2 regions of the Streptomyces sp. NPDC012935 genome follow, and region 2 is predicted to be linked to the other one. Evidence: predicted binding sites of a transcription regulator. Region 2 holds the regulator's gene; the other holds the start of a gene.

Region 1 (7,241 bases), on a different contig from region 2:
AGCCGTGAGCAGTCGGCACGGGGGGCGGGAGCGGCCGGCACGATCCGGCCGGACAGCCCGCGGCTGCTGGTGAACTCGGCCCAGCGGCGTGCCGCGCGGGTGGCGGCGGGAAAGCCGGAGTATCCGCTCAAGGTCACGGTCAGCGCGTCCGGCGAGCTGGATCCGACGGCGAACTTCTGGCACACCGGCGGCGAGAAAGTCGTCTATACGACGGAGAAGGGCGCGGAGCGCCTGCGCCGGGCGCCTCTCGCGGCCGACGTGGTCGCGCTGGGCGCCGAGCTGGACTGGCGGGACCTGCTGCGGCACCCGCACGAGGCGTGAGCGGCGGGCACGCGGCAGCGTGAGGGGCGAGGCCGCACGCTCCGCGGGGCTACTTCTCCATCCCCCGGTTCAACTGGTTCAGCAGCCGCGCCAGCTCCGCGACCTCACGCCGGTCCCAGTGCGAGAGCTGCGCGACGTAACGCTCCCGCCGTGCCTCACGCACCTTGGCGACCCGGCCACGCCCCTCCTCCGTGAGGTGCACCAGCCACGCCCGCCCGTCGGCGGGGTCGGGTTCACGGGCGACCAGCCCGAGGTCCTCCAGTGCGCGCAGCTGACGCGACATGGTGGCCTTGCCGACACCGATGTACGCGGCGAGTTCGGTGGCCCGCAGTTGCCCGGACTCATCCAGACGGACCAACAGGCCGTACGCCGCCGACTCCAGGTCCGGATGGACCTCGCGGGCCATCTCACCCTGCTTGGCGCGGGCGCGCCGGAACAGAACCGTCAACTCGCGTTCCAGGTCGAGGAACTCGGGCCGGCCCGGACCACCACCGGACACTCCTCCGGCGGAGGCGCCCTGGGATTCGACTCGCGGCCCGTCGCCGTTTCGGTCTTCGTGCACGTCAGCCCCTGCCTCGATTTTCCCGGTCCTGAAAGTTTCCGCCGACCGCCGTGATTGCCGCAGCTCCGCCAGTATTTCGCAGGCGTGGACCAACGGCAGCCTCCGGACCCCCTTCCACCTGCTCTTCTACGCGCCTAGCGTCTGTGCCGGGGCCGTGCACCGAGGCCCGAATGGCATGCACACGCCACAGACACGCGCGTTTCCTCACCGAGCATCACCGAGCCTTCGGAGGCACGCTAATGCCCGTGCACAGACCCGAACCGCTCCGCCGCCGGCGCCCGCACCTCGCCGGGCTCCTGCTCGCCGCCGTCCTCTCCCTACTCCTCGCCGCCCACACCTCTCCCGCCACCGCCGACGACACCCCGCCCCGCGGCTCCGCGTACATGGGCATGGGCGTCCTGGCCCACGACGGCGAGGAGAGCCTCCCCGCCGATGTCCTGGCCACCCAGACGGAAGGCGTGGACGTCTCCAGCCACCAGGGCGACGTCGCCTGGCCGACCCTGTGGAACAGCGGGGTCAAGTGGGCCTACGTCAAGGCCACCGAGGGGACCTACTACACCAACCCCTACTTCGCCCAGCAGTACAACGGCTCCTACAACGTCGGCATGATCCGCGGCGCCTACCACTTCGCCACCCCCGACACCACCAATGGAGCAACCCAGGCCAACTACTTCGTCGACCACGGCGGCGGTTGGTCCCGCGACGGCAGGACCCTGCCGGGCGCCCTCGACATCGAGTGGAACCCGTACGGCGACGCCTGCTACGGCAAGACCCCGGCTGCGATGGTCACCTGGATCCGCGACTTCGTGACCCAGTACAAGACCCGCACCGGGCGCGACCCCGTCATCTACACGGCCACCAGCTGGTGGAAGCAGTGCACCGGGAATAACAGCGGCTTCGCCTCCGCCCATCCGCTGTGGATCGCGCGGTACGCCGCCGCCGTGGGCGAACTCCCGGCCGGCTGGAGCTACTACACGATGTGGCAGTACACGTCGTCCGGTCCGACCGTCGGCGACCACAACAGGTTCAACGGAGCGCTGGACCGGCTCCAGGCTCTGGCGAACGGCTGAGCCACACCCACGCCCAGCCCACGTCCAGGTCCACACCCACACCCCCCCACGCCCACGCCCACAACCGACTGCGGCGAAGGCCCGGGCCTCCCTCACGAGAACCCGGGCCTTGCCCATCCGGCCGCGTCCGTCACGCCGCGACCGGAACCTCCGGCGCCGCGCCGTTGGTGGCCGGCGACAGCGCCAGTTCCAGGACCTGGCGGACGTCGGTCACGGCGTGGACGTCGAGCTTGTCCAGCACCTCGGCCGGGACGTCGTCCAGGTCGGCCTCGTTGCGCTTGGGGATGATCACCGTGGTGACCCCGGCGCGGTGCGCCGCCAGCAGCTTCTGCTTCACGCCACCGATCGGCAGCACCCGGCCCGTCAGCGAGACCTCACCCGTCATCGCCACGTCCGTGCGGACCAGCCGGCCGGACAGGAGCGATGCCAGCGCCGTCGTCATCGTGATGCCGGCGCTCGGGCCGTCCTTGGGGACCGCGCCCGCCGGGAAGTGGATGTGCACGCCCCGGTCCTTGAGGTCGGCGACCGGGAGCTCCAGTTCCGCGCCGCGCGAGCGGAGGAAGGACAGGGCGATCTGTGCGCTCTCCTTCATCACGTCACCCAGCTGGCCGGTCAGCGTCAGACCGGCCGCGCCCGTCTCCGGATCGGCCAGGGACGCCTCGACGAACAGGACGTCACCGCCCGCGCCCGTCACCGCCAGCCCGGTCGCCACGCCGGGCACGGCCGTACGGCGCTCCGCCGGGTCCTGGGCGGACTCGGGCACGTGGTGCGGCCGGCCGATCAGGCCGCGCAGGTCGCCGTCCTCGACGGTGAACGGCAGCTCCCGCTCGCCCAGTTCGTGCTGGGCCGCCACCTTGCGCAGCAGCCTCGCGATGGACCGCTCCAGGTTGCGGACGCCCGCCTCGCGCGTGTACTCACCGGCGAGCTTGCGCAGCGCGCCCTCGCCGATGGCGACCTCGTCCTTGTCCAGACCCGCCCGCTCCAGCTGACGCGGGAGCAGGTGGTCACGGGCGATGACGATCTTCTCGTCCTCGGTGTAGCCGTCGAGGCGGACCAGCTCCATGCGGTCGAGCAGGGCCTCCGGGATGGCCTCCAGGACGTTGGCGGTGGCGAGGAAGACCACGTCCGAGAGGTCCAGTTCCACTTCCAGGTAGTGGTCGCGGAAGGTGTGGTTCTGGGCCGGGTCCAGGACCTCGAGCAGGGCGGCCGCCGGGTCGCCCCGGAAGTCGGACCCCACCTTGTCGATCTCGTCGAGGAGGACCACCGGGTTCATCGACCCGGCCTCCTTGATGGCCCGCACGATGCGGCCGGGCAGCGCGCCGACGTACGTACGCCGGTGGCCGCGGATCTCCGCCTCGTCCCGTACGCCACCGAGGGCGACGCGGACGAACTTGCGGCCCATGGCGTGCGCGACGGACTCGCCGAGCGAGGTCTTGCCGACGCCGGGCGGGCCGACCAGCGCCAGGACGGCACCGCCACGCCGGCCGCCGACGACACCCAGGCCGCGGTCGTTACGGCGCTTGCGCACCGCGAGGTACTCGGTGATGCGTTCCTTCACGTCCTCCAGACCGGCGTGCTCGGCGTCGAGAATCGCCTTGGCGCCCTGGATGTCGTACTCGTCCTCGGTCCGCTCGTTCCACGGCAGTTCGAGCACGGTGTCGAGCCAGGTCCGGATCCACGACCCCTCGGGCGACTGGTCGGAGGACCGCTCCAGCTTGTCGACCTCCTTGAGCGCGGCCTCGCGGACGTTCTCGGGCAGGTCGGCGGCCTCGACGCGGGCGCGGTAGTCGTCGGACTCCTCGCCGTCCTGCTCGCCGTTGATCTCCCGCAGTTCCTTGCGCACGGCCTCCAGCTGACGCCGCAGCAGGAACTCGCGCTGCTGCTTGTCGACGCCCTCCTGGACGTCCTTGGCGATGGTCTCGGCGACGTCCTGCTCGGCGAGGTGGTCGCGCAGCTGCTGGGTGGCGAGCTTGAGGCGGGCGACCGGGTCGGCGGTCTCCAGGAGCTCCACCTTCTGCTCGGTGCTCAGGAAGGGCGAGTAACCGGAGTTGTCGGCGAGGGCGGAGACGTCGTCGATGGCCTGGACGCGGTCGACGACCTGCCAGGCGCCGCGCTTGCGCAGCCAGGCGGTGGCGAGGGCCTTGTACTCCTTCACCAGGTCGGTGACCTGTCCGGGCAGCGGCTCGGGCACGCTCTCGTCGACGCGGGTCCCCTCGACCCACAGGGCCGCACCCGGTCCGGTCGTCCCGGCGCCGATCTGCACACGGCCGCGACCGCGGATCAGGGCACCGGGGTCACCGTCGGCCAGCCGGCCGACCTGCTCGACGGTGCCGAGCACACCGGTGCTCGCGTACGTCCCGTCGATGCGTGGCACCAGCAGCACCCGGGGCTTCCCTGGCTGTGACCTCGCGGCGGCCTCAGCGGCCTCCACCGCGGCGCGCACGTCGGCGTCGTTCAGGTCCAGCGGGACCACCATTCCGGGCAGCACCACCTCGTCGTCGAGCGGCAGCACGGGCAGGGTGAGCGGTGTGGACGTCGAAGCCATGATCTCCCCTTCGGCAGTCAAGTTGAGTTATGCCGACTCAATGCACGGGACGCTTCGAATGTTCCCCGGCCTCCGTTCGCTGTGAGCGATCGCTTACGCCACAGGACCTGACCTCGACTTCTTTCGGTAAACGGCGGGCGGGGCCTGATCCTTCCCGCGCCGTCTCCGCCTCGTTCAGCGGCCCGCGTGAGGGTCGAACGGAAAATCGGTCGCACGCCAGCGCGGCCGCCCCACCGCCCGCCCGGGCGCGGCGGGCTTCGTGCCCGAGGGCGAGGGCGAGGGCGAGGGCGAGGAGACGGTAGTGGTCGGACGCGCCGCGGCCATGGCCGACGACAGCCTGTCCTGCCCGCGGGCGTGACGCTGCGCCATGCCGGGGCGGCCCCGGGCGGGATCGCCGTCCATGTCGCCGACGCGCACGGCGAGGTCGTCTCCGCCTCCCGGCCGGCCTGCCGCGCCGATAGCGACTTCGCGAGCCTGTGCAGCGAGGCAACCCTGGTCGAACGGCGGGGGCCGGGGTTGGCTACCGCGCGCTGGTCGCGACCCGCGCGTGCGGCCGCCCGAAGCCGGTCGACCCCGCCGGGCACCACCCGCGCACGACCGGCCACATCGCGATCCCGATGGCCAGGGCCATCAGATGCCCCCAATTGGTCAGCGGGTCCGTGAGATTGACGAGGTCCTGGACCAGCATCCCGCCGAACAGCACCAGCACCGGCCACCGAAGCCACGGCCGCAGCAGCCCGCTCAGCGCGCCGATGGCCGTGGCGACGCCGAAGCTGACGCCGTAGTCGAGGCGGTGCAGCGAACTGTCGGGAAGGTGGCCGGCCAGCACGGCGAGTCCCACCGGGACCTCGGTCGCGAGGGTGGCCAGGACGTGCCCGGTCAGGAAGACGAGGGCCGTGCGCACGCCGCCGATCCGTCGCTCCAGGGCTGTGAGCACCAGCAGGAAGGCGAGCGTGTACGGCGTCACGAGCCCGCCCGCGATCCACAGCGCGCTGGCGAGCAGCACCGTCACGGGCGTCCCCACGAGGTGCGCCACGTCGGTGCTGGAGCCTTGGTGCAGAGCGTGGACGAGGGCGGGGTCGGCATACGCGGCGACGAGCGAAGTGACGGCCAGTACGGCTGCGTAGGCGAGAGTGAACAGCGTGCCGGTGGCGGTGGGGAGCAGACGCCAGGGGTGGCCGAGGCGGAGCAGGGGCGCGCAGGCTTCAGGGGGGATCGGCGAGGGCGCCGTCGCAACGGCGCTCGGCGCGGAGGGCGACGCAGGAACGGCGGTCGGCGCCGTCGCGCCCAGCGGCCCGCGCTGCCGCGGCATCCCGTCCAGCAGCTCCGCCACATCGGGCAGGTCCGCCACGTCGGGCAGGTCCGCCACGTCGGGCAGATCCGCCACCTCTCGCAGGCCCGCCACATCGGGCAGCTCCGCCACGCCTCGCAGGTCCGCCGCATCGGGCAGGTCCGCCACGTCGGGCAGATCCGCCACCTCTCGCAGCTCCGCCACCTCTCGCAGGCCCGCCACCTCTCGCAGCTCCGCCACCTCTCGCAGGTCCGCCGCGTCGGGCAGCTCCGCCACACCTCGCAGACCCGGCACGTCGGGCAGATCCGCGTCCCCGGGCATGGGAGCCGAGCCCGGCACGCCCCCAGCCGCAGTCCGTTCCAAGGTGAGGCGCCCCTTCCGTTTCCTCCACCCTTCGCCCGCGGCGCACCCGTGTCTGTGACCGGCGCCACAAGGGAGCCGATTCTCAGCAACCTCTCAACAAGCCCCCGAACCCGTTCCCCCCAACGGGGTACCTCCCGGCCACACACCCCCGAGGGAAAGCTTTCAGCCCACCGTGCAGGCCTGCCAGGATGGCCCGATGCCCACTTCGTACGACATCCCCGAAGTCCTGGACCGTCGCGAAGGCCCGCACGGTGAGGTCGTGCTGCGACGGCACGGTGAGCTGCTCCAGATCATCGCGAACGGCTGCTTCCTGATGGACACATCCGACGGCCGCTCGGAACGGCTGCTCGTGGACGCGGCACTCGGCGCACTGGACGGGCGGCCGCGGCCCCGCGTGCTGATCGGGGGGCTCGGCGTCGGGTTCTCGCTCGCACATGCCGCAGCCGATCCACGCCCGGGAAGGATCACCGTCGTGGAGCGCGAGCGCGCGATTATCGACTGGCATCTCGACGGCCCGTTGTCCGACTTCTCCCGCCGGGCCATCGCGGACCCCCGTACCGAGATTCTGGAAACGGATCTCGTGGCGTACGTACATGAGACTTCCGCCACGTATGACGCCTTGTGCCTCGACATCGACAACGGCCCCGGCTGGACTGTCACCGAGGGCAACGACAGCCTCTACTCACCGGCCGGACTGGCAGGCTGCGCAGGGGCGTTGAGGCCCGGCGGGGTGCTTGCCGTATGGTCCGCACAGCCATCTCCGGAATTCGAAGAAACCTTGTGTAATGCCGGATTCCAACAGGTGCGTACCGAAGAGATCCCCGTTGCCCGGGGCGTTCCGGACGTCGTACACCTCGCCGTACGACCTGGATAGCCGTGGCGCGGTGACTCCCCGTACTCTGCTCACCTGACGCGGATCATTCAAGCGTCAATCGCAAGCATGAGCAGGCATGGCCAGTTAGCGGGATCACCCCACGGATTCCGGAAAGCAACTTTGGGGCGGGCGATGGAGCAGACACACACCTCCCACAACGGCACGGCGGCAACCCCGGGCGCTCAGCGCCGGGTCCTCGTGGTCGAGGACGATCC
Region 2 (7,241 bases):
CACGCTGCCAGCGAGAGGGTCATCGTGGACGCGGCGGCCACGGCGGTGGCGGTGCGGCGCAGGGGGCGCAAGGGACGCATAGAGGAGCTCACTTCTGGTGCTTCGGGACACGGGCGCGCCATTGCGCCCAGATGACTGAAAAGCCAACGCGTCGACCGCCCCCAGCGTCAAGCGGAATCACTTAACGAGTGCGCAACACCACGCTCCGCTGATCATGTAAAGACATGGCGAAACATATCGCAACGCCCGTTACACCCCCTCCACCGAACCTTGATCGAGCACGCTGCCAAGATCCGTACAACCAACCTCATTCACCATGAGTCCGGTTCAGGACGACTCCGACCTGCCGTCCCTCAACCGACCAGATGATCGAATGAACTCAGCCAGGCGCACGACCGCCGCGTCTGCCGCGTCCGCCGCAGTGGCCTGAACCTCGCCGGCCCTCACCCGGGGCACGCGGCGCGGCACCACGTCCTGGACGGTGACCGCACCCGCCACCTGACCGACACGGCCGAAACTGCGAAGATCACCCGCATGACCGTCATCACCGAAACCCTCGTCGAGGACAGCCGGTTCGGCACGCTGACCGTCCGTCTGGACACCGAGCGCGGCGAAGTCGTCGTCGAGGGCGCGGTGGTACCGCGGATCGTGCTGAGCCGGTCCGCCGGAACCGAGGCCGAGGAGCACATCCCCGTCGGCACCCGGGCCGGCGACCTGCTCACGCTCACCGTGGACGGCGAGGAGGCGGAGGTGCGCCCGGCGAAGGGACGGCTAACCCGGCGTTCGTACGCGGTCGACGTCCGGCACGCCGGCCACATCTGGCGGCTGCTACCCGACTCCGTGCCGGACAGCCGCCTCCTGCGCGACGGCCGACGCCTCGGCGAGTTCACCTCCCAGGGCAACGGCGAGGTCTCGGCCGACTGGCGCGAGGGCGCGGCCCCGGAGGCCATGGACGCGAGCCTCGGCTACGGCCTCGCGGCCGGATTCGGCACGGGCGCTCAGCCGATGTGGATGCTGGTCGTGGATGCGATCGGGGACCTGATTCCCTGACGCGGCGTCGGCCGTAACCGCCCCTACGGGTCTCACGGGCCCGCCCGCCGACGCGGCCACGAAGGTGGCCTGGACCGCGGCCGACGACGCCGGGGTCACCGGGTACCGGGCCCACCGCCGTACGGCCGACACGGGGGCCTGGAGCCCCCTCGGTGCCACGTCCGGCACGTCCACGTCCGCCACGTCCACGTCCGGCACGTCGTACGACGCCACCTCCGCCCCGCGCGGCAGGGCGTACTACTACGTGGCCGCTGTCGACGCCCGGGACTCCGACTCCCTGTCCTCCACGCAGAGCGCCGTCGACCGCCTGACGCCGGCCACGGCGACCGGCCCTGCATCGCCGAGGTGTACGCCGCAAACGCCTACGGCCGCCAGAGCGCGCGGAGCACTTCACCGGAGTACTTCGTCGGCCGCTGACGGCATGGGAAAGGGGCCCGGAGAAGTCTCCGGGCCCCTTTCGCGTACGGCTGTGCCGCCTAGTCCTTGGCCTTCTTCGGCCGCCACACCACCAACGCGCTGGTCTGCTGCACCTCCTGGTACGGCACCAGATCGCGGCGGTACGACGCGTGTACCGCCGCCTCGCGCTGCTGCATCGCCGCCGCGGCCCCTTCGACTGCGGCCTGGAGCTCGGCCACCCGGGACTGGAGCGCCGCGACCTGGTTCTCCAGTTCGATGATGCGCTTGATGCCCGCGAGGTTGATGCCCTCGTCCTGCGACAACTGCTGGACGGTGCGCAGCAGTTCGATGTCACGGGCCGAGTAACGGCGCCCCCGGCCCGCGGTGCGGTCCGGGGACACCAGGCCCAGGCGGTCGTACTGGCGCAGGGTCTGGGGGTGCAGGCCGGACAGCTGGGCCGCCACCGAGATGACGTAGACCGGGGTCTCCTCGGTCAGTTCATACGGGTTGCGTCGACGACCGTCCATCTGACTCATGCTCCCTTCGCGGCCTGGAACAGCTCCGCCCGCGGATCCTCACCCGCGGTCGCCTCGCGATACGCCTCGAGTGCGTCACGAGCCTTCCCCGTCAGGTCCGTCGGAACACTCACCTCGACGGTGACCAGAAGGTCGCCGCGGGTGCCGTCCTTGCGGACCGCGCCCTTGCCCCGCGCCCGCATGGTGCGGCCGTTGGGTGTGCCGGGCGGCAGTTTCAGGGTGACCGGCGGTCCGCCCAGGGTGGGGACCCTGACCTCGCCGCCGAGGGCCGCCTCCGTGAAGGTCACGGGGACGGTCACGGTGAGGTTGTCCTCCTTGCGGCCGAACACCGGGTGCGCCTCGACGTGCACGGTGACGTACAGGTCGCCGGACGGGCCGCCGCGCTCACCGGGTGCGCCCTTGCCGCGCAGCCGGATGCGCTGGCCGTCCGACACCCCGGCCGGGATGCGGACCTGCATGGTGCGCGACGACTTCGCCCTGCCGCTGCCCTTGCAGTCCATGCAGGGGTGCTCGGCGATCAGGCCGCGCCCCTTGCAGTCCGGGCACGGGTCGGTGAGGGAGAAGCCACCGCCCGAGCCCCGCGCCACCTGGCCGGTGCCGACACAGGTCGGGCACACCCGCGGCGTGCCGTTCTTGTCGCCGGTGCCCGCGCAGGCCTTGCACGGTGACTGCGAGGACATCCGCAGCGGGACCGTCGCACCCTCGATCGCCTCGGTGAAGCTGAGGTTGACCTCGGTGTCGATGTCCTGGCCGCGCCGGGGCTGGGTACGGGTCGTACCCGTGCCGCCGCGGTTGAACAGGCCCCCGAAGACGTCGCCGAGTCCGCCGCCGAAGCCGCCGGCTCCTCCTTGGCCGCCGCCCTGGGCGCCGCCTCCGAAGAGGTCGCCCAGGTCGAAGTTGAAGTTGCCGCCGCCCGCGCCGCCCGGCCCCGGGCGGAAGCCGCCGTTGCCGAACAGGGCGCGGGCCTCGTCGTACTCCTTGCGCTTCTTGGGGTCGCCGAGGACGTCGTTCGCCTCGGAGATCTCCTTGAAGCGGTCCTCCGCCTTGGCGTTGCCCTTGTTGGCGTCCGGGTGGTTCTCGCGGGCGAGCTTCCGGTACGCCTTCTTGATCTCGGCCTCGGTGGCGTCCTTGGGGACGCCGAGGACCTTGTAGTAGTCCTTCTCGATGAAGTCCTTGGTGCTCATCCTCGACGTACCCCCTTCCCGTAGTCCCTCGTCAGTTCAACGTCAGCCCTCGTCCGGGCCACCGCTCTCCTTGTCGTCGGCCGCCTCGGTCGCCTCGTCGGCCTTGACGGTCTGCGCGCCCGGCTGCGGTTCGGCGACGGCCACCCGCGCGGGGCGGATGGTGCGCTCGCCGATGCGGTACCCGGGCTGCAGGATCGCCACGCAGGTCGTTTCGGTGACGTCCGGCGCGTAGGAGTGCATCAGGGCCTCGTGGATCGTCGGGTCGAAGGGCTCGCCCTCCTTGCCGAACGCCTGCAGTCCCATCTTCGCCGCGACGGTCTCCAGCGACTCCGCGACGGACTTGAATCCGCCGACGAGTTCGCCGTGTTCACGCGCGCGGCCGATGTCGTCGATGACGGGCAGGAGCTCGGTCAGGAGGTTCGCGATGGCGATCTCCTTGACCGTGATCCGGTCCCGCTCCACGCGGCGGCGGTAGTTCTGGTACTCGGCCTGGAGCCGCTGGAGGTCCGCGGTGCGCTCACCGAGCGCCGTACGCACCTGGTCCAGCTGGGCCACCAGGCCCGGGTCTGCTGCTCCGTCCCCGGCCGGGGCCGCCCCCTCCTGAGGGGCGGCCTTCGACTCGGCGTCGTCAGGGGTCGCGCCGGAGGGGACGTCGGGCTTCTCCTCGAAGCCCGGGGTCTCCTCCGTCATTACGCGGCACCGTCCTTGCGCTCGTCGTCCACGATCTCGGCGTCGACGACGTCGTCGTCAGCGGCCTTGCCGTCCGAGGCAGCGCCCTCCGGGCCACCGGCGGCGCCCTGCGCGGCCTGGGCGTCGGCGTACATGGCCTGACCGACCTTCTGCGAGACCGCGGCGACCTTCTCGGTGGCGGTGCGGATCTCGGCGGTGTCCTCGCCCTTGAGCGCGGTCTTCAGCTCCTCCACGGCGGCCTCGACCTCGGTCTTGACCTCGCCGGGGACCTTGTCCTCGTTGTCCTTGAGGAACTTCTCCGTCTGGTAGACGAGCTGCTCGCCCTGGTTGCGGGACTCGGCGGCCTCGCGGCGGGCGTGGTCCTCCTCCGCGTACTTCTCGGCCTCTTCGCGCATCCGGTTGACCTCGTCCTTCGGCAGCGAGGAGCCACCGGTGACGGTCATCTTCTGCTCCTTGCCCGTGCCGAGGTCCTTCGCGGTCACGTGCATGATGCCGTTGGCGTCGATGTCGAAGGCGACCTCGATCTGCGGGACACCGCGCGGGGCCGGCGGCAGACCGGTCAGCTCGAACATTCCGAGCTTCTTGTTGTACGCCGCGATCTCGCGCTCGCCCTGGTAGACCTGGATCTGCACGGACGGCTGGTTGTCCTCGGCCGTCGTGAAGATCTCGGACCGCTTGGTCGGGATCGTGGTGTTGCGCTCGATGAGCTTGGTCATGATGCCGCCCTTGGTCTCGATACCGAGGGACAGCGGGGTCACGTCGAGGAGCAGGACGTCCTTGACCTCACCCTTGAGGACACCGGCCTGCAGGGCGGCGCCGATGGCGACGACCTCGTCCGGGTTGACGCCCTTGTTGGCGTCCTTGCCGCCGGTCAGCTCGCGCACCTGCTCGGCGACGGCGGGCATACGGGTGGAGCCACCGACGAGGACGACGTGGTCGATCTCGTTGATGGAGACGCCGGCGTCCTTCATGACGTTGAAGAACGGGGTCTTGCAGCGCTCCAGGAGGTCCGCGGTCAGCTGCTGGAACTGAGCCCGGGTGAGCTTCTCGTCCAGGTGCAGCGGGCCCTCGGCGGAGGCGGTGATGTAGGGCAGGTTGATCGAGGTCTCGGTGGACGAGGACAGCTCGATCTTGGCCTTCTCGGCAGCCTCACGCAGACGCTGCAGGGCCATCTTGTCCTTGGCGAGGTCCACGCCGTGACCGGACTTGAACTGCTGCACCAGGTAGTCGACGACGCGCTGGTCCCAGTCGTCACCACCGAGGTGGTTGTCACCGTTGGTGGCCTTCACCTCGACGACGCCGTCGCCGATCTCCAGGAGGGACACGTCGAAGGTGCCGCCACCGAGGTCGAAGACGAGGATCGTCTGGTCGTCCTTGTCGAGGCCGTAGGCGAGCGCGGCCGCGGTGGGCTCGTTGACGATGCGAAGGACGTTCAGACCGGCGATCTCGCCGGCCTCCTTCGTCGCCTGGCGCTCGGAGTCGTTGAAGTACGCCGGGACGGTGATGACCGCGTCGGTCACCTTCTCGCCCAGGTAGGACTCGGCGTCGCGCTTGAGCTTCTGGAGGATGAAGGCGGAGATCTGCTGCGGGTTGAAGGGCTTCCCGTCGAGCTCCATCTTCCAGTCGGTGCCCATGTGGCGCTTCACGGACCGGATGGTCCGGTCCACGTTCGTGACCGCCTGACGCTTGGCCACCTCGCCGACGAGCACCTCGCCGTTCTTCGCGAAGGCGACGACGGACGGCGTGGTCCTGGCACCCTCGGCGTTGGTGATGACGGTGGGCTCGCCGCCTTCGAGAACGCTGACGACGGAGTTAGTCGTGCCCAGGTCGATGCCGACCGCACGTGCCATGGTTGATTCCTCCAGCTGACTTGAGTGGAACAGACTCAAGTGTGCACGACGGCCCGCAACCGGTCAACAGAGCTGAGTCGACCTCACTCAACTCTTATCCGTTCCTTACACGCAACTGGGCTCCGACCTGCGACGATGTGGCCTGCGCGGGCGGGCGAACAGCACCCCCTACGGGGAAATAGGGTTGACGCCGAGGCCCGTACGGCTTGATGTGCAGCATCGCGAACACGGTGACGAGGGCACCCACTCCCACCCAGAACGCCCCGGACCGTGCCATCCATCCCATGTGCACGAGGACGCCGACGAGCACCCCGGACAGGCCCGCGACTCCCAGCAGGACGGTCCCACCCTGCGGCGTGAGACCGACCCGGCGCAAACGATGGGCGAGATGATCGGGCCCGCCCCGCAGCAGCGGCCGTCCGGCCAGCCGGCGGGACAGCGCCACGAGCAGTACGTCGGCGGTGGCGAGAGAGGTGAGCGAGTAGAGCACGGCCGCGCTCGACACGGGATCGTGCCCGGCCCGGGTGATGACGGCGGACGCCGCCAGCACGAACCCGACGAACAGCGACCCGCACGCCCCGAGCCCGATCCGAGCGGGATGCCAGTTGTGCATGAGGAACCCGGTCAGGGCGGCAGCCAGCACGCTCAGCAGCACCGCGAGCTCGTCCATCACCTCGGCCGCCGCGCAGATGCCGACCCCGAAGGCGGTGAGCACCCCGACGGTGCCGGCCAGGGCGTCCGCATGGTCGAGCGCCTTGAACCCGATGGCCACGAGAACGATCCAGCCGACGGCCACCAGTCCCAGCAGGATCCCGGTGTCGCCGTACGGCACCACGCAGGCCGCCGCCACCGCCGTACCGCCGATCAGGAACCGCGCTTTCACCCGCCGCACGTCGGCGACCAGCCCGAGCGCGGCGACGGCGCCCGCGGCGACCACCAGCCGCATAATCTCCGAGCCCAGCGGGGCGAACCGCGTCCACTCCCCGGCGGCGGCCACCAGGCAGGTCACGAGCGCGACGGCGACGCCGCCGAGCAGGGGCATCGGTCGCTGGCGGCGGCGGTCGACGATGCCGAAGCGCAGGGCGGGCAGCCGGAGCAGCGCCGCGAGGAGGGCGGCGAGCAGCAGGGCTGTGGTGGCGGCGGCGATCCCGTAAAGCACGGGGATAGGTTAGTGCCGTATATACCATTTCGGGATGAATAACACGATCGGTTCTTAAGGCAACCCTCAGCGACTCACATCACTCCGCGCCTGGCTACAGTGCGGTTGAAGATGGGGGTAGTCTCAGACGGACTGCATAAGTTACCGCTTAGTAATGTCGAGGACCCCCTCGAACCACCCCTCGCAGGCCCGAGGAGCCCCGAAATGCAACTCGCCGCGATCATCGTGTCGCTGGTTCTGATCGTGGTCGGCGTGGCCCTGTTCGCGCGCGCCATCCTTCAGATCTACAACTTCATGCGGCTCGGCCAGAACGTGCCCGCGGGCACCCGCACGGACGAGCCGGTGCAGCGCACCGTCACCGTGGCCAGGGAGTTCC

What was found. The regulator HspR, encoded in region 2, represses chaperone genes until heat shock. The targets are predictions, from matches to a motif close to TTGAGNNNNNNNNNCTCAA.
Region 1: a site for HspR is predicted at 4,521-4,539, ahead of lon (endopeptidase La). Genes of this name have one in related genera too.

What each region holds. Positions count from the first base shown of each region.
Region 1 covers NZ_JBIBBC010000015.1:139,575-146,815, forward strand. The annotation lists partial or broken gene ACFY5C_RS30640 (dihydrofolate reductase family protein) at 34-315, shown strand; gene ACFY5C_RS30645 (MarR family winged helix-turn-helix transcriptional regulator) at 371-883, opposite strand; gene ACFY5C_RS30650 (lysozyme) at 1,123-1,953, shown strand; gene lon (endopeptidase La) at 2,084-4,498, opposite strand; gene ACFY5C_RS30660 (rhomboid-like protein) at 5,019-6,110, opposite strand; gene ACFY5C_RS30665 (spermidine synthase) at 6,349-7,026, shown strand; gene ACFY5C_RS30670 (response regulator transcription factor) at 7,159-7,241, shown strand, end outside.
Region 2 covers NZ_JBIBBC010000002.1:512,143-519,383, reverse strand. The annotation lists gene ACFY5C_RS07735 (sugar ABC transporter substrate-binding protein) at 1-80, opposite strand, end outside; gene ACFY5C_RS07730 (hypothetical protein) at 535-1,050, shown strand; gene ACFY5C_RS07725 (heat shock protein transcriptional repressor HspR) at 1,527-1,973, opposite strand; gene dnaJ (molecular chaperone DnaJ) at 1,979-3,166, opposite strand; gene grpE (nucleotide exchange factor GrpE) at 3,209-3,856, opposite strand; gene dnaK (molecular chaperone DnaK) at 3,856-5,706, opposite strand; gene ACFY5C_RS07705 (MraY family glycosyltransferase) at 5,801-6,865, opposite strand; gene ACFY5C_RS07700 ((Fe-S)-binding protein) at 7,070-7,241, shown strand, end outside.